Regions from separate parts of the Glutamicibacter sp. NPDC055354 genome, predicted to be linked through region 3. Evidence: riboswitches for the same ligand, from Rfam matches in the RefSeq annotation. Region 3 holds a riboswitch; each other region holds the start of a gene.

The links. Region 3 has a riboswitch for thiamine pyrophosphate ahead of thiM (hydroxyethylthiazole kinase). Riboswitches for the same ligand answer to the same signal wherever they lie in the genome.
Region 1: linked by a shared signal. The riboswitch ahead of thiC (phosphomethylpyrimidine synthase ThiC) and the one ahead of thiM (hydroxyethylthiazole kinase) in region 3 are both predicted to bind thiamine pyrophosphate.
Region 2: linked by a shared signal. The riboswitch ahead of ACWICV_RS06975 (ECF transporter S component) and the one ahead of thiM (hydroxyethylthiazole kinase) in region 3 are both predicted to bind thiamine pyrophosphate.

What each region holds. Positions count from the first base shown of each region.
Region 1 covers NZ_JBSHMB010000001.1:1,339,463-1,347,115, forward strand. Annotated here, with positions in the region: gene ACWICV_RS06250 (hypothetical protein) at 1-81, opposite strand, end outside; gene ACWICV_RS06255 (DUF2797 domain-containing protein) at 169-1,110, opposite strand; gene ACWICV_RS06260 (GTP pyrophosphokinase) at 1,352-2,128, shown strand; tRNA gene ACWICV_RS06265 (tRNA-Met) at 2,211-2,287, opposite strand; tRNA gene ACWICV_RS06270 (tRNA-Thr) at 2,335-2,406, opposite strand; tRNA gene ACWICV_RS06275 (tRNA-Thr) at 2,940-3,011, shown strand; TPP riboswitch at 3,285-3,392, shown strand; gene thiC (phosphomethylpyrimidine synthase ThiC) at 3,389-5,131, shown strand; gene ACWICV_RS06285 (DEAD/DEAH box helicase) at 5,224-7,143, opposite strand; gene ACWICV_RS06290 (hypothetical protein) at 7,452-7,653, shown strand, end outside.
Region 2 covers NZ_JBSHMB010000001.1:1,490,549-1,498,201, reverse strand. Annotated here, with positions in the region: gene ACWICV_RS07010 (Na+/H+ antiporter subunit A) at 1-845, shown strand, start outside; gene ACWICV_RS07005 (Na(+)/H(+) antiporter subunit C) at 842-1,291, shown strand; gene ACWICV_RS07000 (Na+/H+ antiporter subunit D) at 1,288-2,889, shown strand; gene ACWICV_RS06995 (Na+/H+ antiporter subunit E) at 2,898-3,527, shown strand; gene ACWICV_RS06990 (monovalent cation/H+ antiporter complex subunit F) at 3,529-3,795, shown strand; gene mnhG (monovalent cation/H(+) antiporter subunit G) at 3,795-4,199, shown strand; gene ACWICV_RS06980 (DUF4235 domain-containing protein) at 4,256-4,507, opposite strand; TPP riboswitch at 4,583-4,705, shown strand; gene ACWICV_RS06975 (ECF transporter S component) at 4,771-5,379, shown strand; gene ACWICV_RS06970 (ATP-binding cassette domain-containing protein) at 5,376-7,653, shown strand, end outside.
Region 3 covers NZ_JBSHMB010000003.1:332,125-339,777, forward strand. Annotated here, with positions in the region: gene ACWICV_RS14830 (uracil-xanthine permease family protein) at 1-379, opposite strand, end outside; gene thiD (bifunctional hydroxymethylpyrimidine kinase/phosphomethylpyrimidine kinase) at 407-1,831, opposite strand; gene thiE (thiamine phosphate synthase) at 1,828-2,469, opposite strand; gene thiM (hydroxyethylthiazole kinase) at 2,462-3,256, opposite strand; TPP riboswitch at 3,246-3,340, opposite strand; gene ACWICV_RS14850 (GntR family transcriptional regulator) at 3,375-3,743, opposite strand; gene ACWICV_RS14855 (hypothetical protein) at 3,740-5,077, opposite strand; gene ACWICV_RS14860 (hypothetical protein) at 5,064-5,294, shown strand; gene ACWICV_RS14865 (aldehyde dehydrogenase family protein) at 5,359-6,792, shown strand; gene ACWICV_RS14870 (amino acid permease) at 6,872-7,653, shown strand, end outside.

The sequences.
Region 1 (7,653 bases), on a different contig from region 3:
GCCTGCGCCCATGATGCCCATGGCAGCGAAGACGAGCTTCTTATAGCGTGATGAGGCCGATTCCCAAGGAGTGTTGGTCATGGTTCAAGTCTAGTTCAGCTCCGGCTGTGTCCGCTCATTGAGGCCGGGGCATTTCCCCGTGACTCCCCCGACAACGCTGGGCCTGATTCAGAACAGGGCGGATTGCTCTTCCCTGAAATCTCCGAAGTTCTCCACGATGGCGACCTCGCGGGTCTTCAACTCGGCGGCATCCAGCAGGCGCACGGTGGTGCCTTCGCCGCTGTCTGCGAGGATGCTTTGCCCCAGCACGCCGCGGATGCGCAGATTCACGGTGTTCCCGCCCAGTGCCGCATTCCAGGCATGCAGCGCATGGGTATCCCAGGCGTCAACGACCGGGCGGGCGAAGGCCGGTTGTTTCCATAGCTCGTCGCGCAGCTGCACGCCGTAGGTCTCCAGGCCCCGCTGGGCGCCAAGGAAGACCCGGGTCCGGCTTGCCGCTTCGGAGTTGATCTGGTCCAGCTGGGCGTAGTCCAGTTCCCAGCTGGCCAGTCCCTTGATCTTGGACTTCTGCCGGACTTGCTGGCTCAGGCCCACGTGTTCAGTGACCAGGTCTTCGAGCACTCGAATAGCGGCGCCATCAGCGGCGCGGGCAACATAGCGGGCAATGACCGCTCCCTGCTGCGCCAAGCGAGTCCATTTGCTATGGGTCGAGGTGGTACCGACCTTGGTCGCCCCATGGGCGAAGCTTGCGACATACAAGAAGTGCGGCTGCTCCAGGTACTTGCGCATGCCCTCCGGGGCTTCGCCGGTCTTGTGGAAATGATGCATGAACTTTGAATGATCCAGCCGGCGGCAGCGTTCGCACTGGGTTCCGGTACGCAGCGCTTTGTTCTTCGGGCAAGGCAAGGTGTTGCGAGAGCCATCGCTGTTCATCGTGATGTAGCCCAGGCAGAATTTCAGTTCGCCGATGCGCAGGCTTAGTGAACGGTTGGCTTCCAGGTATTCGGTGCTCCATTTTTCCGCTTGCCGAAGCCGGAGCATGGGGGCGCATTCATGCTCTGAGAAGCTGATGCCGTGGCAGAGCTGCCGGTGGTCGCTGGCGAATTCCATCGATGCCTTCCTCGAAGTTACCTCTTTAACGATAGTTCACCGGACATGGCTAGCTCCTGCAAGGCAGGTTGGCCGGCGCCTGCAGCCCGAAAGTTTGCTGGACGAATTCCCGATTCGTTCTGGCCTAATTCCTAGGAGATGCCCTTAAGCTGGAACTGCACCGGAACCGTACCGCGGGCCGGGCCATGATCTGCTGAGGTGATCCAGGATTTCTGTCCCATTTGATGACAAGACTCGTGCAGTGGCCATCGCAGCTGCCGAGACCGCCCCTTCGCCGGCCGAGCTGCAGCGATTGACGCAGGCTTTCCGCCATGATTTCCAGCGTTTCATGATGGAGTACCAGTTTGCGGTGGACGAGGTGCTGACCAAGGTCTCGATCTTGCGTGAAGAGTTCTTGTATTTGCACAATTACAATCCAATTGAGCACGTCACTTCCCGGGTGAAAACTCCGGAGAGCATCATGCGCAAGGTCTCCCGCCGGAACATCTCCCCGTCCCTGCCTGCCATTCGCGAGAACATCAGCGACATTGCCGGCGTGCGCATTACCTGCAGTTTCGTCAAGGACATCTACAAGGTTCTGAACACGCTAACCTCGCAGAATGACCTGAAGGTCCTCCAAATCAAGGACTACATCAAGAACCCGAAGCCCAACGGCTATAAAAGTGTCCATGCGATCGTGCAGATCCCGGTCTACTTATCCGATGGCCCGGTCGATGTCGTGGTGGAGCTGCAGATCCGTACCATTGCCCAGGATTTCTGGGCAAGCCTGGAACATAAGATCTTCTACAAGTACGAGGGCGAAGTTCCAGAACATCTAGTGCAAGAGCTTGCCGACGCGGCGGCCATGGCGACGAAACTCGACATGCAGATGCAGCGCTTGCATACCGAAGTCCACGGCCATGATGCCAATCAGGCACCGAGCCAAGAGGCGGATTTCGATACGACAGCGATCCAGGGGCTGCTGTCGCTGGCTCAGCAAGCCAAGGACGGGAACCAGGAGAAGGACTTGGATCACTAGCCGTTCATGCCCTCGAAGGACAATGCTGCTTCGGGGCCGGAAACCAAAAAAGATCCTCGGCCGAGGCCGAGGATCTTTGATTTGGTAGCGGCGCCGGGACTCGATCCCGGGACCTCACGATTATGAGTCGTGCGCTCTAACCAGCTGAGCTACGCCGCCACAAGTGAGAAGCAATCCAGTAGAAGCCAAGAATGCTTCTCACTCAGAGCCCCCTGCCGGAATCGATCCGGCGACCTCGTTCTTACCAAGAACGCGCTCTACCACTGAGCTAAGGGGGCAACGAGTAAATACTCTACACGGATTTCCCGGCAAAGAAAAATCGGCGGATCACCCCGGAAAAGACCCGGAAAATTCTGTAAAACCACTAGTCAATGGCTATTTATCCCCTCACTCGCCACCCCGGGGACGAAGGGTGGGACAAAAAGTGCCCTGGTGACGATGCTCACGGGAGTGCTCCTCGTGGTCAATCGCGGATTTGCCCGGGTGCGCAGGATAGAATCCCGCGGATTCTTCCCGGTGGCCAAGCATCGAATTACTCCGCTTGGAATTTCGGAACGCTGCCACCTTTTCCCGCTCCAGAACCCGTGACCGAGCGGCACTTGGGCAACACCCGATCCACCCTGGCACGCAGGCACGGCTCCAGCGGCCGGCAGTTGGATCCCAGGCCGCGAACCGGGGTGCTGGAAACCGCCAGGAAGGCAACAGCTCCTTGCCGCCCATTCCGGTCTTGAGTAGGAATATTGTGACCTCAGCAACAAATTCCCGACGGATTTTGCAAACCTCAAAAACCTGTGTAAAGTATTTACCTGTTGCCCCCTTAGCTCAGTGGTAGAGCGCGTTCTTGGTAAGAACGAGGTCGCCGGATCGATTCCGGCAGGGGGCTCGAAATAAGAGAGGCAATCTGGTTCCAGATTGCCTCTCTTTTCGTTTATCCCGCAGATGCCGTGTAGCCACTGCGAGCATGGCCCAGGGCACACCCCAAGCTGCAGCACCGGCTACCGGCTGCGTCTTGCGCCCCGGATTCCAGGTGCCCCCGGCAAGAGTCTCCGGCCAATGAAAAGCATCTTGGCCCGCCACAGCCGGCCCTTCCCACTTCCTTGATGTCAGGCCCTGACCACTGGGTTTGCGTTTAACCCTCGCAAGCGTGCTAAGTTGTTCGCGACCACACGGGTGCCCTGGCAAGGGCTGAGATCGGGCTATCGCCGTCCGCGACCGTTGAACCTGTCCGGGTAATGCCGGCGAAGGAAGTGAGTTTCCCCAGTGGAACAAATTGAACAGCACCCTGCCCACACCCTTGCCTACCGTGAATCTGCGGGAATTTCTGTTCCCGTCACGCAGATCCAATTGGCAGACTCCCCCAATGGACAGTCCAACGAGCCGCTGGCTGTATATCGCACCAGCGGACCGGGAAGCGAGCCCACCCAAGGCCTGCAACCCTTCCGCGAGCGGTGGATCCTGGAACGCGGGGACGTGGAAACCTATGCAGGCCGCGAACGCAACCTGCACGACGACGGACGCTCAGCGGTCCGCCGCGGCACGGCCAGCGCGGAATGGGCCGGACGCTCAGCCCCGCCGCTGCAGGCCGTTGGCGGAGCCCGCGTGACGCAAATGCACTATGCGCGTGCCGGGATCATCACCCCGGAAATGCGCTATGTGGCCCTGCGCGAGGAATGCGATGTCGAGCTGGTGCGCAGCGAGCTCGCGGCCGGGCGAGCCATCATCCCGGCGAACATCAACCACCCGGAATCCGAGCCGATGATCATCGGCAAGGCGTTCCTGGTCAAGATCAATGCGAATATCGGCAACTCGGCGGTGACCAGCTCCATCGCAGAAGAAGTCTCCAAGCTCCAGTGGGCGGCCAAATGGGGCGCGGACACGGTTATGGACCTGTCCACCGGAGATGACATCCACACCACCCGCGAGTGGATCATCCGCAACTCCCCGGTCCCCATCGGCACCGTGCCGATCTACCAGGCGTTGGAGAAGGTCAACGGCGAAGCCAACGAACTGACCTGGGAGATCTTCCGCGACACCGTCATTGAGCAGTGCGAGCAGGGCGTGGACTACATGACCATCCACGCCGGGGTGCTGCTGCGCTACATCCCGCTGACTGCCAACCGGGTCACCGGCATGGTCTCGCGTGGCGGGTCCATCATGGCCGGCTGGTGCTTGGCGCACCACCAGGAGAATTTCCTCTACACCCACTTCGATCAGCTGTGCGAGATCTTCGCGCAGTACGACGTGGCCTTCTCGCTGGGCGACGGGCTGCGCCCGGGTTCCATCGCAGATGCGAACGACGCCGCCCAGTTCGCCGAGCTGGACACCCTGGCCGAGCTGACCAAGCGCGCCTGGAAGTACGATGTGCAGGTGATGGTCGAAGGCCCGGGGCATATCCCGTTCCATCTGGTGCGCGAGAATGTGGAACGCCAACAGCAGCTGTGCGATGGGGCGCCGTTCTATACCCTGGGCCCGCTGGTCACCGACATCGCCCCGGGCTACGACCACATCACCAGCGCCATTGGCGCCACGGAGATCGCACGGTACGGGACCGCGATGCTCTGCTACGTCACTCCCAAGGAGCATCTGGGACTGCCCAACCGGGATGATGTGAAGACCGGGGTGATCACCTACAAGATCGCTGCGCACGCCGCCGATCTGGCCAAGGGCCACCCGGGCGCCACAGCGCGGGATGATGCGCTGAGCAAGGCGCGCTTCGAATTCCGCTGGAATGACCAGTTCGCGTTGTCCCTTGACCCGGTCACCGCACAGGAATTCCATGATGAGACCTTGCCGGCCGAGCCGGCCAAGACCGCCCACTTCTGCTCCATGTGCGGGCCGAAGTTCTGCTCCATGCGCATCTCCCAGGATATCCGCGACGAGTACGGCTCGGCCGAGGCGCAAGCCGCCCTGGCCGGGATGGCGCAGAAAAGCAGGCAGTTCCTGGAAAGCGGCGGCACGGTCTATCTCGGGGACGGGATCCCGGTGGGAACTCCTGCTCCGTAAATAGCCTGCGGCGCACGAAAAACGCCCTTGGGGCAAGCTTTCGGCTTGCCCCAAGGGCGTTATTCAATGCTGTTCAGCTGCGTGCGGCTGGCTTAGTAGTCGCGACGTCCACCGCTGCGGCCCGAGTCGCTGAAGCGATCCTTGCCGCCGCGTCCGCCACCGCCGAAGCCGCCACGTCCGCCGCCGCGTCCGCCACCGAAACCGCCACGGCCGCCACTGCGTCCGCCGCCGAAGCCACCACCACGGCCGCCACGGAAGCCACCGCGGTCGCCTTCGTCGTCACGGCGCGGGCTGCGGCCATTGTCGAGCTCGAGCTCGATGGCTTCGCCGCCGATGCGGGTCTTGGACAGTGCACGCCACTGGTCCTTGCTCAGCTCTGCTGGCAACTCGACCAGGGTGTGGTCCGAACGGATCTCGATGCCGCCGATTTCCGAAGAATCGAAGCCGCCCTCGTTGGCCAGTGCGCCAACGATCGAGCCCGGCTGCACGCGGTTGCGTCGGCCTACGGCCAGACGGTACATGGCGTTGCCTTCGGCAGCGGTCTTGCGGGCACGTGGACCGCGATCGCCACGGTCACCGCGTTCGCTACGCTCGCCGCGCTCTGGGCGATCCATGCGTGCCTTCTTCGAAGGGGACATGACTGGTTCGGTCATCAGCAGCGGGCGGCCGCCCTGGGCCATCAGAGCCAGTGCAGCTGCAATTTCCAGCTGGTCCAGGTCTTCGTGCTCGGAAGCGAACTTCTCCACGATTTCGCGGAAGGTGGTCAGGTCCTGGCCGCTGATGGTCTTGTCGATGCGATCGGTGAACTTCTGGATACGACGGTCGTTGACCGAATCCAGCGAAGGCAGCTGCATCTGGGTCACCGGCTGGCGGGTAGCCTTCTCGATGGCACGCAGCAAGTACTTCTCGCGCGGGGTCATGAACAGGATCGCGTCGCCCGAGCGGCCGGCACGGCCGGTACGGCCAATGCGGTGCACGTAGGACTCGGTGTCATGCGGGATGTCGAAGTTGATAACGTGCGAAATACGCTCAACGTCCAAGCCACGAGCTGCCACGTCGGTAGCAACCAGGATGTCGATCTTGCCCGAGCGCAGGTTCTCAACGGTGCGCTCACGCTGCTGCTGAGGGATGTCGCCGTTGATGGCAGCCGCGGTGAAGCCGCGGGCCTTCAGCTTGTCGGCCAGGTCCTCGGTAGCCATCTTGGTGCGGACGAAGGTGATAACGCCTTCGAACGACTCGGATTCCAGGATGCGGGTCATGGCGTCCAGCTTGTGGGCGCCCATGACCTGCAGGTAGCGCTGGGTGATGTTGGTGCCGGTGGACTGCTTGGACTTCACGGCAACTTCCTGCGGGTTGCGCAGGTATTCCGAAGCGATGCGGCGGATGGTGCGTGGCATGGTTGCCGAGAACAGGGCAACCTGCTTGTCCTCTGGGGTAGCTTCCAAGATCTTGTCGACCTCTTCGGCGAAGCCCATGCGCAGCATTTCGTCGGCCTCATCAAGGACAACGTACTGCAGGTTCGACAGGTCCAAGGAACCCTTGTTGATGTGGTCGATAACGCGACCTGGGGTACCAACGACTACCTGGGCGCCACGGCGCAAGCCGTTGAGCTGCGGGCCGTATGGCGAGCCGCCGTACACTGGCAGAACGGTGAAGTTCGGCAGGTACTTGGCGTAGGAAGTGAAGGCTTCGGCGACCTGGAGGGCCAGCTCGCGGGTTGGAGCCAGAACCAGGATCTGCGGGGTCTTGGCTGGACCATTGGTGTCAGCCAGCTCTGCCATGCGGGACAGGGCAGGAAGCGCGAAAGCAGCGGTCTTGCCGGTACCGGTCTGGGCCAGGCCGACAACGTCGCGGCCTTCGAGAAGCAGTGGAATGGTCGCTGCCTGGATTGGCGATGGCTTTTCGTAGCCAAGGTCGGCAAGCGATGCAAGCACGCGGGCATCCAGGCCAAGTTCGGAGAAGAGCACGGTTGGCTCTTCCGGGGTCTGGTTGTCGTCGGTGTTTACGGGCATGTCAGAAGACACGAAGAATTACCTCATTCGTTAGGGGATAGGCCTTGGCCGTCCCCAAAGAAACGACGTATAGGCTGCACAGTCAGATACAAGTCACGCTCATCAAGCGCTCCCCTATGACATAAAGACCCGCACACACTTTGCGGAAAATACAACACGAGAAGGCTCCGGCCTCAAAAATTGGGCTGGATGCGAGAGGGATACCCTGATGTTCGCGAACACTTAATGCTAGCTTGAACAGGCCACTATTGTCAGTGTCGAGAGCGTGTGAGATCGGGCACCGCACCAAAGCACGTAGGGTTGAGAACGTGAAGAAACCACTTTTTCCGCGACGTCCAGATGAGCCCACCCCAGGCGGATTGTTCATCGCCCAAATGCTATGGCTCCTAGCCGGAGTGCTTTTTCTCGGCTTCGGAGGCTTCCTGGCTTACGAGCATATCCAGGATTCCGCGCTGGATTTCGGAGCCATTGCGCTGATGATCTTTTTCGCCGCTGCCGGCCTTGCCTGCT
Region 2 (7,653 bases), on a different contig from region 3:
CGATGATGGCCGCCCGCAACGAGGCCCGCATTTCCCTGGCTTGGCCGGATCTGGCCTACTACGAGGGCTACGGCAAGAACATCGTCAACGTGGCCCTGGTGGACCTGCGCGTGTGGGATACCTTCGGCGAGATCACCGTGCTGGCAGCGGCTGCCACCGGTGTGGCTTCGCTGATCTTCGCCGGGCGCAGCTTCGGCAATCGGGTGCGGGCCCACCAGGTGGCACCGGGCAGCATCGACGCGGGTTCCGAAGCCATGGGCAGCAAGGACTCCAAGGAAACCGAGCTGCGCATTGCCCGCCGCTTTGCCTCCAGCTCCAACCAGGACTGGTTGATGGCTGGCAGCACCCTGGTCGCCGAGCGCCGCTCGATCATCTTTGAAGTGGTCACCCGGCTGATTTTCCACACGGTGCTGATCATGTCGGTGTACACGCTGCTGACCGGGCACAATACCCCGGGCGGCGGCTTCGCTGGCGGGCTGATCGCCGGCTTGGCGCTGACCATCCGCTACCTGGCCGGCGGCCGCGTGGAACTTTCCGAGTCGATGCGCATCGCTCCGGGCATGCTGATCGGCGGCGGCATAGCGCTGGCCGGATTGGCGGGCATCGTGCCGCTGCTGCTGGGTGATGGCATCTTCACCACCTATGCCCTGGAATTCTGGTTCTTCGGCGAGCACAAGTTCGTTTCCTCAACGATTTTCGACATTGGAGTGTATCTGGTGGTCCTTGGCCTCGTGCAGGACGTGCTGCGTTCTTTGGGCAGTGAGATTGATTCGCTCTCCGAGGGCCGCAGCCCGGTGGAGCGCCACGACGAGATCCAGGCCTCCCGGACTGGAGTTGGCCGATGAGCGTGAACATCACTTTCCTCGTAGTCACCGGCGTGCTGCTGGCGGCCGGCTTCTACCTGGTGCTCGAACGCACCCTGACCCGGGTGCTGCTGGGCATCATGCTGCTGGGCAACGGCATCAACCTGCTGATCCTCACCAGCGGCGGGCGCAAGGGCGCGGCGCCGTTGTTCAAGCCGGATGCGGCGGCCGACTCGTACTCGGACCCGCTGCCGCAGGCCCTGATCCTCACCGCCATTGTGATCACCTTCGCGGTGACCGCCTTCCTGCTGGCGATGATCTACCGGTCCTGGACCCTGACCAGCGCTGATGAGCTCACCGATGACACCGAAGATATCAAGGTGTCCCAGAAGACCGCCTACGACGAGGAAGAAGACTCGCCAGTGGCCGAGGATACGACCGAATTCGTCGATGAAGAAGGACGCCCAGTGCGCGAGGGGGAAGAGTGAATTTCCTGGATCTAGCCCCTTTGGCCGTGGTGCTGCCGATCTTCGGCGCCGGGGCAGCCTTCCTGGCCCGCCGCCAGGTCCGCCTGCAGCGCCTGATCACCATCGGCATCCTGTGCCTGACCCTGGTGCTCGAAGCGGGAATGCTCGCCGCCGTATGGGGCGGGGAAAGCTATGCCATCCATATTGGCGGCTGGGAGTCGCCCTTCGGCATCGCCCTGATGGTCGACGGGTTCAGCGCCTTCATGCTGCTGGTCTCCACCGTCGTCTCGCTGGCTGTGCTGCTCTTCGCCACCAGCCAGGGCCTGGCCGACGGGGACGAGCCCGGACCGGTGTCGATATTCCACCCGGCGTACCTGATCCTGCTGGCCGGAGTGTCCAACGCCTTCCTGGCCGCTGACCTTTTCAACCTGTACGTCGGATTCGAAATCCTGCTCACCGCCAGCTACGTGCTGCTGACCTTGGGCGGTACCGCCGAGCGCATCCGCGCCGGTACCACCTATGTGGTGGTTTCCGTGGTTTCCTCGGTGATCTTCCTGATGGCCATCGCGATGACCTATGCGGCCACCGGCACGGTGAACATGGCTGACCTGGCGGTGAAGCTGCCCGAACTGGGCCAGGGCCCGCAGCTGATCTTGCATGTGCTGCTGCTGATCGCTTTCGGCATCAAGGCCGCGGTCTTCCCGCTGTCCCTGTGGCTGCCGGACTCCTACCCGACCGCACCGGCCCCGGTGACCGCGGTGTTCGCCGGGTTGCTGACCAAGGTGGGCGTCTACGCGATCGTCCGCACCGAAACCCTGCTCTTCCCGGGCGGCTCGGTCAACGCCGGACTGCTGGTGGTGGCCGCGCTGACCATGGTCATCGGTATCCTCGGTGCGCTGGCGCAGACGGACTTCAAGCGCATGCTTTCCTTCACGCTCACCAGCCACATCGGCTACCTGATCTTCGGCGTGGCCGTGGGCGGGCCGCTGGCCATCGCCGCGACCATCTACTACGTGGGCCACCACATCATCGTGCAGACTTCGCTGTTCATGGTGGCGGGACTGATCGAACGCCGTGCCGGCAGCTCGAATGTCACCCGGCTCGGCTCGCTGGCCAAGCTTTCCCCGGCATTGGCCCTGCTCTTCTTCATCCCGGCCATCAATCTGGGCGGCATCCCGCCGTTCTCCGGATTCCTGGGCAAATTCGGGCTATTGCATGCGGCCGCGCAGGATGCCGATCCGCTGACCTGGGTCGTGATCGGCGCCGGATTGCTGACCAGCCTGCTGACCTTGATGGCGATCATCCGCGTGTGGGCCCGTGTGTTCTGGCGCCGTGCCGCTGATGCCGAGGTGCCCAACCAGGACCTGGTGGCCGAAGCGACGCAGGTCGCCGACGAGACGTTGGCCGGCGGCGCGCAGAACCCCCGCTTGGGGTTGAAACTGGCCAAGCAGCTGGAAGCCGACTCCTTGCCGTGGGGCATGCGCTACGCCACCGGTTCGCTGGTGCTTGCGGGCATCGCCCTGACCGTCTTTGCCGGGCCGATCTTCGAATTCTGCGAGCGGGTGGCTGCGGAACTGATCGCCCGCGAACCGTATATCAGCTCGATCTTGCCATTCTGATTGGAGGGATGATGCCGAACAAGAACTTTGAACCGCGTGACCAGCGCATTGACGATGCGCTGGATACCTCCGGCGTGCGCCACCGCGCGACACTCAAGCAGGAATGGCCGCTGCTTCTGCTGCTGCTCTTCGTCTGGGGTGCTCTCTGGCAGGACTTCTCCCTGGGGAACATGGTCTTCGGCGTGATCATCGCGCTGCTGATCGTGAACCTGTTCCCGCTGCCGCCGGTGGTCCTTTCGGGCCGGATCAATGCCTGGTACTGCCTGAAGCTGTTCATCTGGTTCCTCGGACAGGTCTTCGCGGCCAGCGTCCACGTGGCCTGGCTGGCGCTGGTCCGCGGGAAGCGCACCCGCAGCGCGGTCATTGCGGTCCCGCTGCGCACCGACTCGGACCTGATCGTGATGACCGTGGGCCACGTGCTCACGCTGATCCCGGGCTCCTTCGTGATCGACGTGGACCGCAGCTCGTCGACGCTGTACCTGCACTACATCGACATCGAGTCGCCTGCGGACGTGGAGAAGGCGCGTTCCGGCATCCGGGACATCGAACGCCGGCTGATCATGGCTATCGGCAGCCGAGACGAGTACGAAGCGATCAAGAGCGAATGCGGACCGAACTTTGATGCGAGGAAGGGGTAACATGCTGGATATCGTCATTTGGATCTGCGGCATCATGCTCGGGCTCGGTGCTGTCGCCTGCCTGGTCCGTGTTGCCAAGGGGCCGTCAATCCTTGACCGGGTGCTGGCCCTGGACGTGATGCTGCTGATCATCTCCGCCGCGCTGTGCCTGGAAATGGTGCTGCACAAGCACACCGACTACTTGCTGTTCGTCGTGGCCGCCTGCATGCTCGGGTTCATCGGTTCGGTGACCGTCTCGCGCTTCGTTTCGGATCAGAGGAACGCCTAATGGAAATCTTCCTTGATGTCCTCGTTGCCGTCCTGCTGATCCTTGGCTGCCTGATGTCATTGATCGCAGGCATCGGCTTGCTGACCTTCCCGGACATGCTCACCCGCATGCATGCAGCGACCAAACCGCAGGTACTCGGCTTCCTGCTGATTTTCGCTGGACTGGCCATTTACCTGCGCAGCTGGGCTGTGGTGCCGGTACTCGTGCTGGCCTGGGGAATGCAGCTATTGACCGCACCGGTTTCGGCCCACATGATTGGCCGTTCCGGCTACCGGACCAAGCACGCTGCCAAGGAAACCCTGTTCTCCGATGAGCTGAGCCACGTGGTCAACAAGGTCAACGGAACACCGCCGACCGGAACCACCCCGGTTTCCAAGACCGGATCGCCAGACGAACAAGATTGAGAAAAAGCGGGAGCCGCCCCTCTGGGCGGCTCCCGCTTTTGGCTCAACGCCGAAGCTTACTTGGTGAACTTGGCAACAACCTTGTTGGCGCTGCGATCAGCCACGGTCTGCAGGATTGCTGCGACCAGGGCCGAAACGACTGCGAAGCCCAAGGCACGGCGGAAAGAAGCTTCCGCTGCTTCCTCAGTGCCCTTGCGTGGTGCTTTGCTGCCGGTTGCCTTCAACCAAAGGAAATCAACCAGCTTGCCGCCGAGCATGCCAGCGCCAACGGTGATACCGGTAGTGGCAAGTTTCTGCACTTTATCCATTTTTTCCTCGCGATCAAGCTCTTGACATATCGTTCCTCTGCCCAGCATACCTGCGGTATGGTGGGGGAGCAGTAATTATTCCGACAGGGGAGCGTCAGACTTTTAAAAAAAGTCGCAAGACGCTGAGAGTGCGATAGATCGCAGACCCTCGAACCTGCCCCGGCTAGTACCGGCGAAGGAAGTCGAGCATCTCGGATGCGGATAGGCGCGGCAGTATGCCCTCATTCCGTCCATCTCCCCTCCTTTCCACAGGAGGACCAGCAATGAACGAAACAGTTTCGAAGCAGCGTACCGGCTGGCGTGTAGTTGATATCGTCGTCGCCTCGGTGATCGCCGTCGCTTCAGGGGTTATTTTCTGGGCGTGGAGTGCCGGCTATGGCCTGTTCTCACTCGCCTTTGCGGCTTTCCCGCCAGCCACCGCGCTGCTCACCGGCATGTGGCTCTTCCCGGCGGTGCTCGGCGCACTGATCATCCGCAAGCCAGGCGCCGCAATCTACTGCGAGCTGCTGGCCGCCGTAGTTGAAGCGCTGCTGGGCTCGCACTACGGCTTGACCGTACTGATCTCCGGCCTGGTCCAGGGCCTGGGTGCAGAGCTGGTCTTCGCAGCATTCCGCTACCGCAAGTGGAACCTGGGCGTGGCGCTGCTGGCCGGCTTGTTCGCTGGCTTGTTCGCCGGCATTTCCGAGGCCTACATCCTGGCCTACTATGTTGAGTACACCGCCGGAATGAAGATCTTCCACGTGATCGCCACCGGTATTTCCGGCGTAGTCGTCGCAGGGCTGCTGTCCTGGTTGGCCACGCGTGGACTGGCGAAGACCGGTGCATTGAGCGCCCTGCCGAGCCGGCGTGCGCACCTGGAAAGCGCAAAATGAGTTCCTTTGCCAATTCCGGCGCAGCCTCGCTGACCCAGCGCGGTGCCGCCATCACCGCAACGGGGTTCGGCTGGCAGCACTCCGAGAGGAAGAATCCTGCCATCTCGGGACTGGACCTTGTGATCCACGCCGGTGAGAAGGTGCTGCTGGTCGGTCCATCGGGCGCCGGCAAGTCAACCTTGCTGCACGCGATGGCCGGGTTGCTGGATGCGGATGAGGGCGATCAAGTCGCTGGCCGGCTGCTCATAGATGGCAGCGATGCCTTCATCCGGAGCCACCCGGTGGGCTTGATGCAGCAAGACCCGGAAACCCAGGTAGTGCAAAGCAGGGTCGCCGATGATGTGGCCTTTGGCGCGGAGAACCTCGGAATGGATCCCGAACTGATCCGCCAGCGGATCCCCGAAGTGCTGGACGCTGTGGGTCTGGGTGCGCTGTCCTTCGAGCACCGCACCCAGCAACTTTCCGGCGGACAGAAACAGCGGTTGGCCTTGGCCGGCATTCTGGCCATGGAACCCAGCGTCATGCTGCTCGATGAACCGACTGCCAATGTGGACCCGCAGAGCATTGAGCTCTTGCGCGATGCGGTGCTGAACGCCGCCCGGCTTTCCGGTGCCACGCTGGTCGTCGTGGAACACCGGATTGAAGCCTGGGCGCAGCATGTGGACCGGGTTATCGTGCTGCAGCCCGGTGGGGGAGTCGCGCACGATCTGGACCCGCAGCAGCTGTACACCGATGAAACGGTGCGCGAGGAGCTGGCTGCTGCCGGGCTGTGGATTCCAGGCTACTTCCCGCAGGTGGCCCGGGCAACGAACGGTGCCGGTGCCATGCTGCTGGAAGCGCAGCAGCTGGTATCCGCCCGCACCGCCACGGCACCGCGCACCCAAGCGGTGGACGTGAAAGTGCAAGCGGGCACCGCGACGGTGATTCGCGGCGAGAATGGCGCTGGAAAGTCGACGCTGGCCTTGACCTTGGGCGGATTGCTCGTCCCGGCCGACGGCGGGTTGGCGGCCACCGCGCAACTGGCCGACGGTCTGGGCAACTCCCCGTTTGCCTGGAAAGCCGGTGCATTGATTGGGCGGATCGGTTCGGTGTTCCAGGAACCCGAACACCAATTCGTGACCCAGAGCGTTCGGGAAGAGCTGGCTTTCGCTCCCAGCCGCGCGCAGGCCAGCAGCGCCGATGCGCCGAAATACGAGCCGGCCCAGGTCCAAGCGCGCGTGGACGCGTTGCTGGAACGCTTGGGCCTGGCGCATTTGGCAGACGCGAACCCGTTCACTCTCTCCGGGGGCGAGAAGCGGCGCTTGTCCGTGGCCACTGTTCTGGCCGCATCCCCCCAGGTGCTGATCCTCGACGAACCGACCTTCGGGCAGGATGCGAATACGTGGAGGGAACTGGCCGGGCTGCTGGTTGAGGAATTGCAGCAGGGCACCGCGATCATTGCTGTGACCCACGACGATCACTTTGCCTCGGTGCTCAAAGCAAGGGACCTGGTGCTCACTGCCGGCACCCCGGAAGCTGGTACCCCGCGACAGGGGCCGGTGCTTGATGCGCCGGTAGGGCATAGCTGGTTGGCGAAGATCAATCCGCTGGCCAAGCTCGGTGCGGTGGCTGCGGCAACACTGCCGTTGATCACCACCTTGGATTGGGTTTCGGCGCTGGTCGTGATCGTGGCGACCGTGGTGTTCTTCCCCCTGGCAGGGCTGAGCCCGCTGAAATTCCTCAAGCGCGCGTGGCCACTGCTGATTGCCGGAATCCTTGCGGCGTGGGGCATCGCCTTGGTGGGCCAGGATAGCGGCATGGTCTACGCCCAATTCGGCGCCTTCAGCATCACCGAGGGATCGGTGGCCGGGGGCATTGCCACCGGACTGCGCGCTTTCGCGCTGGCCATCCCGTGCATCTTGCTGCTGGCCACCACGAATCCAAGCGATTTGGGCGGGGCGCTGTCTCAGCAGCTGAAGGTACCCCACCGGTTTGTGCTCGGGGCCTTGGCCGGCATGCGATTGCTCGGGTTGATGGTGGAAGAATTCACCACGCTCACGCTGGCCCGGCGCGCTCGCGGTGTCGGGAACTTCGGCACCGTGGGCCAACGCATCAAGGCAACCCTGGGCCAGGTGCTGGCCTTGCTGGTGCAAGCGATTCGCCGCGCCGGACGGTTGGCCACCACGATGGAGGCCAAGGGGTTCGGCACGGCCAAGCGCACATGGATTCGCACGGCCACCTTCACCTGGCGTGATGGCATGGTGCTGGCCACGGGGATCCTGTTTGGCACGGCCG
Region 3 (7,653 bases):
CGGTGCCGGTCTTCTGCACGATCAGCCCGACAACGAACAGCAAGGCCCCGGTCATCACGATGCCGCCCAGCGCGCCGGACATGCTGTGCGACTGGGTGGTCGAGAGCACCGGAGCAATCATCGCAAAGGACGAGCCGAGGTAGCTGGGCACCTTGTTCCTGGTCATCAGCAAGAAGATGACGGTGGCCAGGCCGGTGAACAGCAAGGTCGTGGTGACCGGGAAGCCGGTGATGGTTGGCACCAGGATGCTGGCGCCGAACATCGCCAGGATGTGCTGGGCTCCGATGGAAACGGTCTGCGGCCAATGCAGCCGCTCATCCGGGGCAACTACCTCACCTGGGGTGATGGTCCTGCCGTTGCCGTGAATGCTCCAACTCATGATTCCTCTTCCCGGGCCCTGCGGGTTTTAGGCCGTAGAGAAGTCTACTCGGTTCTCGTGCGCCTGCGCGAAGAAAGAGCGCTCATGTTCCGCCGAGCGGATGAAAGCGGCCTCCATGCGGGCCCGCAGCTGCGGATCTGCCTGCTCGAACGCCTGGCGGACCATTTCGATGGCCTGCTCGGTGGCGGAATCGAATTCCTCGGATGCATAGGTTTCCAGCCATTGCCGATAAGGATGCTCGGCATGGTTGGCTGCCGACAACCGCTTGCCGATGTCCTGGTACAGCCAGTAGCAAGGCAGGATCGCGGCAATCAGCTCCCCGTAGCTCTCCTGGCTGGCGGCCAGGTGGTTGGTGTAGTTCAGCGTGGTGGCGCTGGGCGTATCAGCGAACTCGTCCAGGTAGCTGCCGTGCAGCTGCAGCTCGCCATCGAGGATGCCGTTGGCGCCACGCGACCAGAAACGCTGGGCACCGAGATCCGGCGCCATCGAGCTGGCCAGCGAAAGCACCTTGGCGTAACGCAGCAGATACAGCGCATCCTGGACGATGTAGTAGTGGAAGTCATCCCGGTCCAAGGTGCCCTCGGATAGCCGGGTGATGAAATCCAGCTGGTCGATTTCCTCGCGGATCGGCTGGATCTTCTGCCACCAGTCGCCCATGGGATCTGCCGTGCCGAAGAAGTCGATGAAGTGGTTGACCGGGCCGTGGCCGCTGCCCACCTGCAATTGGTCGGCCGCTGCGATGGCCTTGGAGAGGTAGGACTTGGACTGCTTCAACGCGGCGATCCAATCTCCAGTGGCAGCGAAGCGGGTAGCCAGAGTGCTGGAAAGGGTGCAGCCGGTGCCGTGGGTGTTACTGGTGGCATGGCGCGGGCCGTGCAGCTCCAGTTGCACCCCGCCCGCCGACACCAGGGCATCGGGGCAATCCGCCCCGGCCAGGTGCCCGCCCTTGGCCAGAACCAGCGTGTCGTGCTTGGCAGCCAGCCGCTGGGCCTGGCGCAGGGCTTCGTCCCAGGAAGGGGCCACAGGCTCGCGCAGCAAGCTGGCCAGCTCCAGCAGGTTCGGGGTAATCACCGTGGCGCGATCCAGCAGCGAATCAAGGGCGGATTCGTCGTCGAGCAGGCGATCCCCGCTGGTCGCCACCATGACCGGGTCCAGCACGACGGGGGCGTCAACAGTTTCCAGCCAGCGGGTGACTGCGCGGATCACCTCGGCGTTGGCCAGCATCCCGATCTTGATCGCATCGATGCGGATATCTGTGCTCACGGCTTCGAGCTGCGCGAGGACGAAATCGCCACTGATCGCCTGAACTCCGGATACCCCATGGGTGTTTTGCGCAGTCAAAGCGGTGATCACGCACATTCCGTAGCCGCCGTTGGCGGCAATGGCCTTCAGATCCGCTTGGATTCCGGCGCCGCCGGAAGGATCGGAGCCTGCGATGGATAGGATGTTCATTTCGAGGCCTCCCAGGCTGCGACCAGCTGCGCGCTGGCAAGTTGCGGATCTTCGGCGTTGCAGATGGCGCGGACCACGGCCAGGCCTGCGCCGCCGCCGGCGCGGATCGCGGCGGCATCGTCTTGGGTAATTGCGCCGATCGCTACGCAGGGCAGCTTGGCCAAGGCAGCGGCTCGCGCAAAGCCGTCCAGCCCCAGGGGAACAGGATGGTCTTTTTTCGTCGGAGTGGCGCGGATGGCTCCTACACCGAGGTAGTCGATCACCGAGGCGTCCTTGTTCGCCTGGGCCAATTGCTCATCGCTGGAAGCACTCAAGCCGATGATGCCCTCGCCAATGATCTGGCGAGCCAGCTGTACCGGCACATCTTTTTGCCCGATATGGATGCCGTTCACTGCTGCGCCAGCAGCCCGTGCCGCGAGGTAGACGTCAATGCGGTCATTGATCAGCAACTGGGCTTTGCCCTCGGTGAGCTTGGCAGCCGCGCAGGCCAGCTCGAAGAATTCCCGGGCGCTTTCATCCTTGGCGCGCAGCTGGATCCACCCGATCCCTCCGGCGACGGCGCCCTCGATAACTTCCAGGGTGCTGCGTGGGGTGCAGCTGGCAGTGTTGGCTACTAGATAAGCGCCGTAATTATGCATGGTTCAATTCCTCGTACTTCAAAGTTTTCAGTTCCCCGGGATCGGCAGCCGACAGCGCATCAAGGAAGGCAACTGCGAAGCTGCCCGGACCGGAGCTGCCAGCCAGGGCCTTTTCCGCGGCCAGGCCATAGAAACCGTGGGCTGCGATGGTGGCCTCGAACGGGTCATCGTGGACCGCAACCATTCCGGCGCAGACCGCGCCCAAGGCGCAGCCGCCACCTGTCATCCGGGTCAAGCCAATTCCGTTGGTATGCACCAAGACGGTACGCGTGGCGTCGATGATGGCGTCAGCCTGGCCGGAAATGGCCACTACGCAGTCGTTTTCCGTGGCCAGTTCGCGTCCCGCCGCCAAGGCGGCAGAAACCTCATCCAAGGCATCGACACCGCGCGAAGCAGATTGCCGGCCGGCCAGGGCCAGGATTTCCGAGGCGTTGCCGCGAATCAGGGTCGGGCGTTGCCGGACAATGCGCCGGGCAAACTCCGTGCGCACCGGAAGCGCTCCCACTGCCACTGGATCCAGGACCCAGGGGGTGCCTGCAGCGCTCGCCGACTGCACAGCTTCTTCCATGGCGGTCAGCTGTTCAGTGCTTGGAGTTCCCAAATTCACCAATACGGCTGAAGCTGCCTGCGCGAATGGGCCGGTCTCTCCGGGCAGATCCGTCATGGCCGGGGAAGCCCCGGATGCCAGCAGGACATTGGCGGTGAAATTGGATACGACGGTATTGGTCAGGCAAAAAACCAAAGGTGATTGTTGCCGGTATTTTTGGGCAACTGCATGCAAAGCCATGCGACATCCCTCCGCTAGCGTGAACTAGATCAGGTTCTACGGGTCTTATCTCAGTCGGTTGATCCGACACCCCGTGTCACTGCCATAGAGCGTACGCACAACCGGTTCCGAGGACAAGTTACTTACGCTCGCGCCGCGCCACCAAGGCCTTGAGCGTGGCCGCATCCACCTTCTGCGCGGCCGCCAACGCCCAGAGGTGATCCACGGCGGCCAGGAGATCTTCACTGGTATCCACCGGCTGCGGCCGCTCGTTGACCACTGTGCCGGCACGGCGCCGGGAGGTGATCAGCTCTTCGGCTTCCAGCTCCTTGTAGGCGCGCGCCACTGTACCGGCAGCGACGCCGAGGTCCGTGGCCAGCGCACGCACAGTAGGCAGCTTGCTCCCCGAGGGCAGATCTCCCAAGGAGATCAGTGAAGCAATCTGCGAGCGGATCTGCTCATAGGGCGGGGTAGCTGCTTGGAGGTCAACACTGATCTGCGTGCTCATGAAGTAGCTGCCGGCTGATGTTCCCGCACGAAGGCGCTACCGGGGCGCTCTAGGAAAATGACTGCTGGGACAACGAAGATAAGCAATGCAAAGAGTCCCAGCCCGGCCGGGAATCCGTAGCCAATGAGCAGCATGGCTACCACTGCACTGGTGATAACACGCATTGAACGCAGTTCCAGGACCTTGCGGTACCAGATTTCTTCGGCCGACGAGACAGCCCAGGGAATAATCGCCCGGCGGGAGAACCAGACGAATCCAAGATGGGTTGCCAGCAACAGCAGGATCAAGCCTGCAACCATTGTCTTGCCTGGAGGTGCGAAGCCCCACAAATAGTCCAGTGGCGGATCGAGCAGAAAATAGGTGCTGGTGGCAAACAGCAAGCCAGCGGCGATGTAGGACCACAAGGGCAAGGGTGCGTGGTACTTGGTTGCTGCAGACGCCTGCCGGGCCACCGTGCTGACGTAGCTGAGATAAAGCGCATTGAGAACGGCATAGATCAAAGCCGCACCGGCAAAGATCATTAAGATCCACGTAGTTCGCTCATTGGTAGGCATCTGGAGCTCGTCATCCAGTGGCAAGAATGACCAGCCGATTGCAACGCTGAGTAAGGTGAGTGCTGCAGTTACGTATTGCAAGGTGAATAGTTGATCACGCAAACGCGAGAAGGCGGTCCGTTCCCTGGTGGTGGATTGAGCTGAGAATGTAGAGCGCGGTCCCCAGAAGAGCAACGTGAGGGCTACCGCAAGGGCGCCATAGCTAACGAACTCGTACTGTCCATCCGGCGAATTAGCCTGCGAGTAATTGACCACCGACACGGTGAAGGCCAGCAAGACGATGCCGATATTGCGCATCAAGCGGTTGAGCCAGACCGTGCGCAACGCTTGGTTGTCTTCGACCGAGATGCCGGCCAAGGCAGGTTTTTTCAGGATAACTACGGTAATCACAGCCGCGGCCACGACGATCCCTGCCAGGGCCACGATGAATACCGGGAGCATCTGTGTGCCCGGCAACCGCCCATCATACGGACCCTCCGACGTGTATGAATAGATGCCGTCAAAATCAAAGGTCGTGAATTCCGAGGCCGGAACGCCAACGAGCCCTTCGACTTTGGACGCCGGCCACAGGGAGCCGACCGCGATCAGCAGCAAAAGCCCAACGAAAGCCCCTAGGGCCTTGGGAAACGGAGTTGTCAGGCTGCGGGCCTCTAATGAAGCGGTGCGCACTGGCTGGAGTTCCTTGGGCCAAGTGAACAAGCCGATGAGGTAAACCAGAAGAACCCAGATCCCCGGAGTGAGTGCTTCAGCGAGAGCCGAACCTGAATTGGGCTCGGTCATTGAAACGCGCCAGGTCTCAGACAAATCCCATGAGGTTGAAGCAAAGAATGCGATCAATGCGCACCAGAACGAGTGGGATCGGGCCCGGTCGATAGCTGGTGTTCCACGCCTGTGCGCCACCGAACGCAACCAAACGCAGATGATTGCGGCAACGAAAGCGATGGATATGGCGCTCGCCGAGAACTGGTTCATGGAAATCAATGTATCAACTATTTGATACATATTGAATCCTCTGGCGAATTAAACGATGAAAAATAGTCCCAGTGACGTACGCTCAAATCATGGGTCTGTTTACTTCCACTCCGTTGCCCGAACCGGTCGGTGATTCCGCACCTCCGGTGGACGAGCATCCATCGCGCATAGCAACAGTTCTGAGTCATTTGCGGCGTTCTGCGGACACGCGGATCACGCATCCGCGACGCTTCCGCCTGCAGCAGCTCAAGGCACTGGAGAAGATGCTGGAAGAGCATCTGGAAGACTTCGTCCAGGCCTTGGCCGAGGACTTGGGCAAGAGTGCCACCGAAGCCAAATTCTCCGAAATCGACGTGGTGCGCGCGGAAATAGATTTCGCCCAGCGCCACCTCGTTGAGTGGATGGATTCCACCAGTGTCAAGGTTCCGCTGGCCTTGCAGCCAGCCATGGCCAAGGTCGAGCCGCGCCCGCTGGGGGTCGTGCTGATTATCGGAGCCTGGAACTATCCGGTTCAGCTGGTGCTCGCACCGCTGGTCGCGGCCATTGCTGCCGGCAACGCTGCGGTCATCAAGCCATCCGAGCTGGCTCCTGCGACCTCAGGCGCCTTGGCCAAGTTCCTCCCGGTCTACCTCGACGAACGGGTTTACGCGGTAGTTGAAGGCGGCGTGGATACCTCCACCGAGTTGCTTGCCGCCCGCTGGGACCACATTTTCTACACCGGCGGCGAACGCGTGGCCAAGATCGTGGCTGCCGCGGCCGCGAAGCATCTGACGCCTACCACCTTGGAATTGGGCGGAAAATCGCCGGCCGTGGTGGAGAACGATTCGTTGGCTTCCGCGAAGCGCTTGGCTTACGCCAAGTTCATGAATGCCGGCCAGACCTGCGTGGCGCCGGATTACGTATTGAGCGTGGGCGACTCGTCTGAGCTCATCAGGCGCCTGGGCCAGGCCATCACCAGCTTCTACGGCAAGGAACCGCTGACCCATCCGGACTTTGGCCGCATCGTCAGCCGCAAGCACTTTGAGCGGCTGCTGTCGATGTTCGAGCAAGGCGAGGTGGTTTTCGGCGGCGAGTACGACGAGGATACCTTGCGCATCGCGCCGAGCATCATGCGCAATGTGGACCTCGAGGGAAGTTTGATGACCGAAGAGATTTTCGGTCCGATCCTGCCGGTGATCGAAGTGGAAACCTTCGAGGAAGCCCTCGAATTCATTGCCCGGCGGCCGTCGCCGCTGGCCGCTTACCTGATGAGCGAAAGCCCGCGCCTGCAGTCGATTTTCTCTGATCGGGTGCGAGCCGGCTCCATTGTGCATAATGCTCCGTTGGCCCAGATGATCGTTCCAACCCTGCCTTTCGGCGGTGTGGGACCGAGCGGAATGGGGGCCTACCACGGCAAGCACGGGTTCGAACGGCTTTCGCAGATGCGCTCGGAATTCAACAAAACAACCGTCGTTGATACCCTGAGCGCAATATATCCTCCATATTCATGGGCCAAGCGAAAGATTATTGATCGCTTACTGTAGCGCGGTTCATAGCTTTATGGCTTGTCAGGGTGCTTGGATTGATAGGTTGGAAATTTTCAAGCATCAGGAGATGTAACGCATGACTGAGCCCGCACCGTCCCAGGACGGTCTGAAGCGTGGCCTCAAAGCTCGCCATATGCAGATGATTGCCATTGGCGGCTCGATTGGTACCGGACTATTCGTCGCGTCCGGCGGCACCATTGCCCAAGCTGGCCCCGGTGGCTCGCTGGTGGCCTACGCGCTGATCGGCATGATGGTGCTGCTCTTGATGCAGTCGTTGGGAGAAATGAGCGCCCGGCTTCCGGTCGCCGGCTCCTTCCAGACTTACGCAACGGTCTTCGTGAACCGCCACTTCGGCTTCGCGATCGGCTGGAACTACTGGTTCAACTGGGCCATTACCGTGGCTGCCGAACTGGTGGCAGCTGGCATCATCATGTCCTACTGGTTCCCTGATGCCCCGGGATGGATCTGGGCGGCCATCTTCCTGGTGCTGCTCACCGGATTGAATGCGCTGTCCGCCAAGGCCTTTGGCGAGGGCGAATACTGGTTGGCCGCGATCAAGGTCATCACCGTGGTGGTCTTCTTGATCTGCGGTGTCGCGATGATCTTCGGCATCCTGGGCGACTCCACCCCTGGCTTCAGCAATTGGACCGATGGCGAAGCGCCATTTGTTGGCGGCTGGCTGTCCATCGTCTCGGTCTTCATGATCGCCGGTTTTTCCTTCCAGGGAACCGAACTGATCGGCGTGGCCGCCGGTGAAGCCGAGAACCCCCAGCGCGACATCCCACGCGCCATCAAGGCGATCTTCTGGCGCATCATGCTCTTCTACATCGGCGCGATCTTCGTCATTGGCATGCTGAT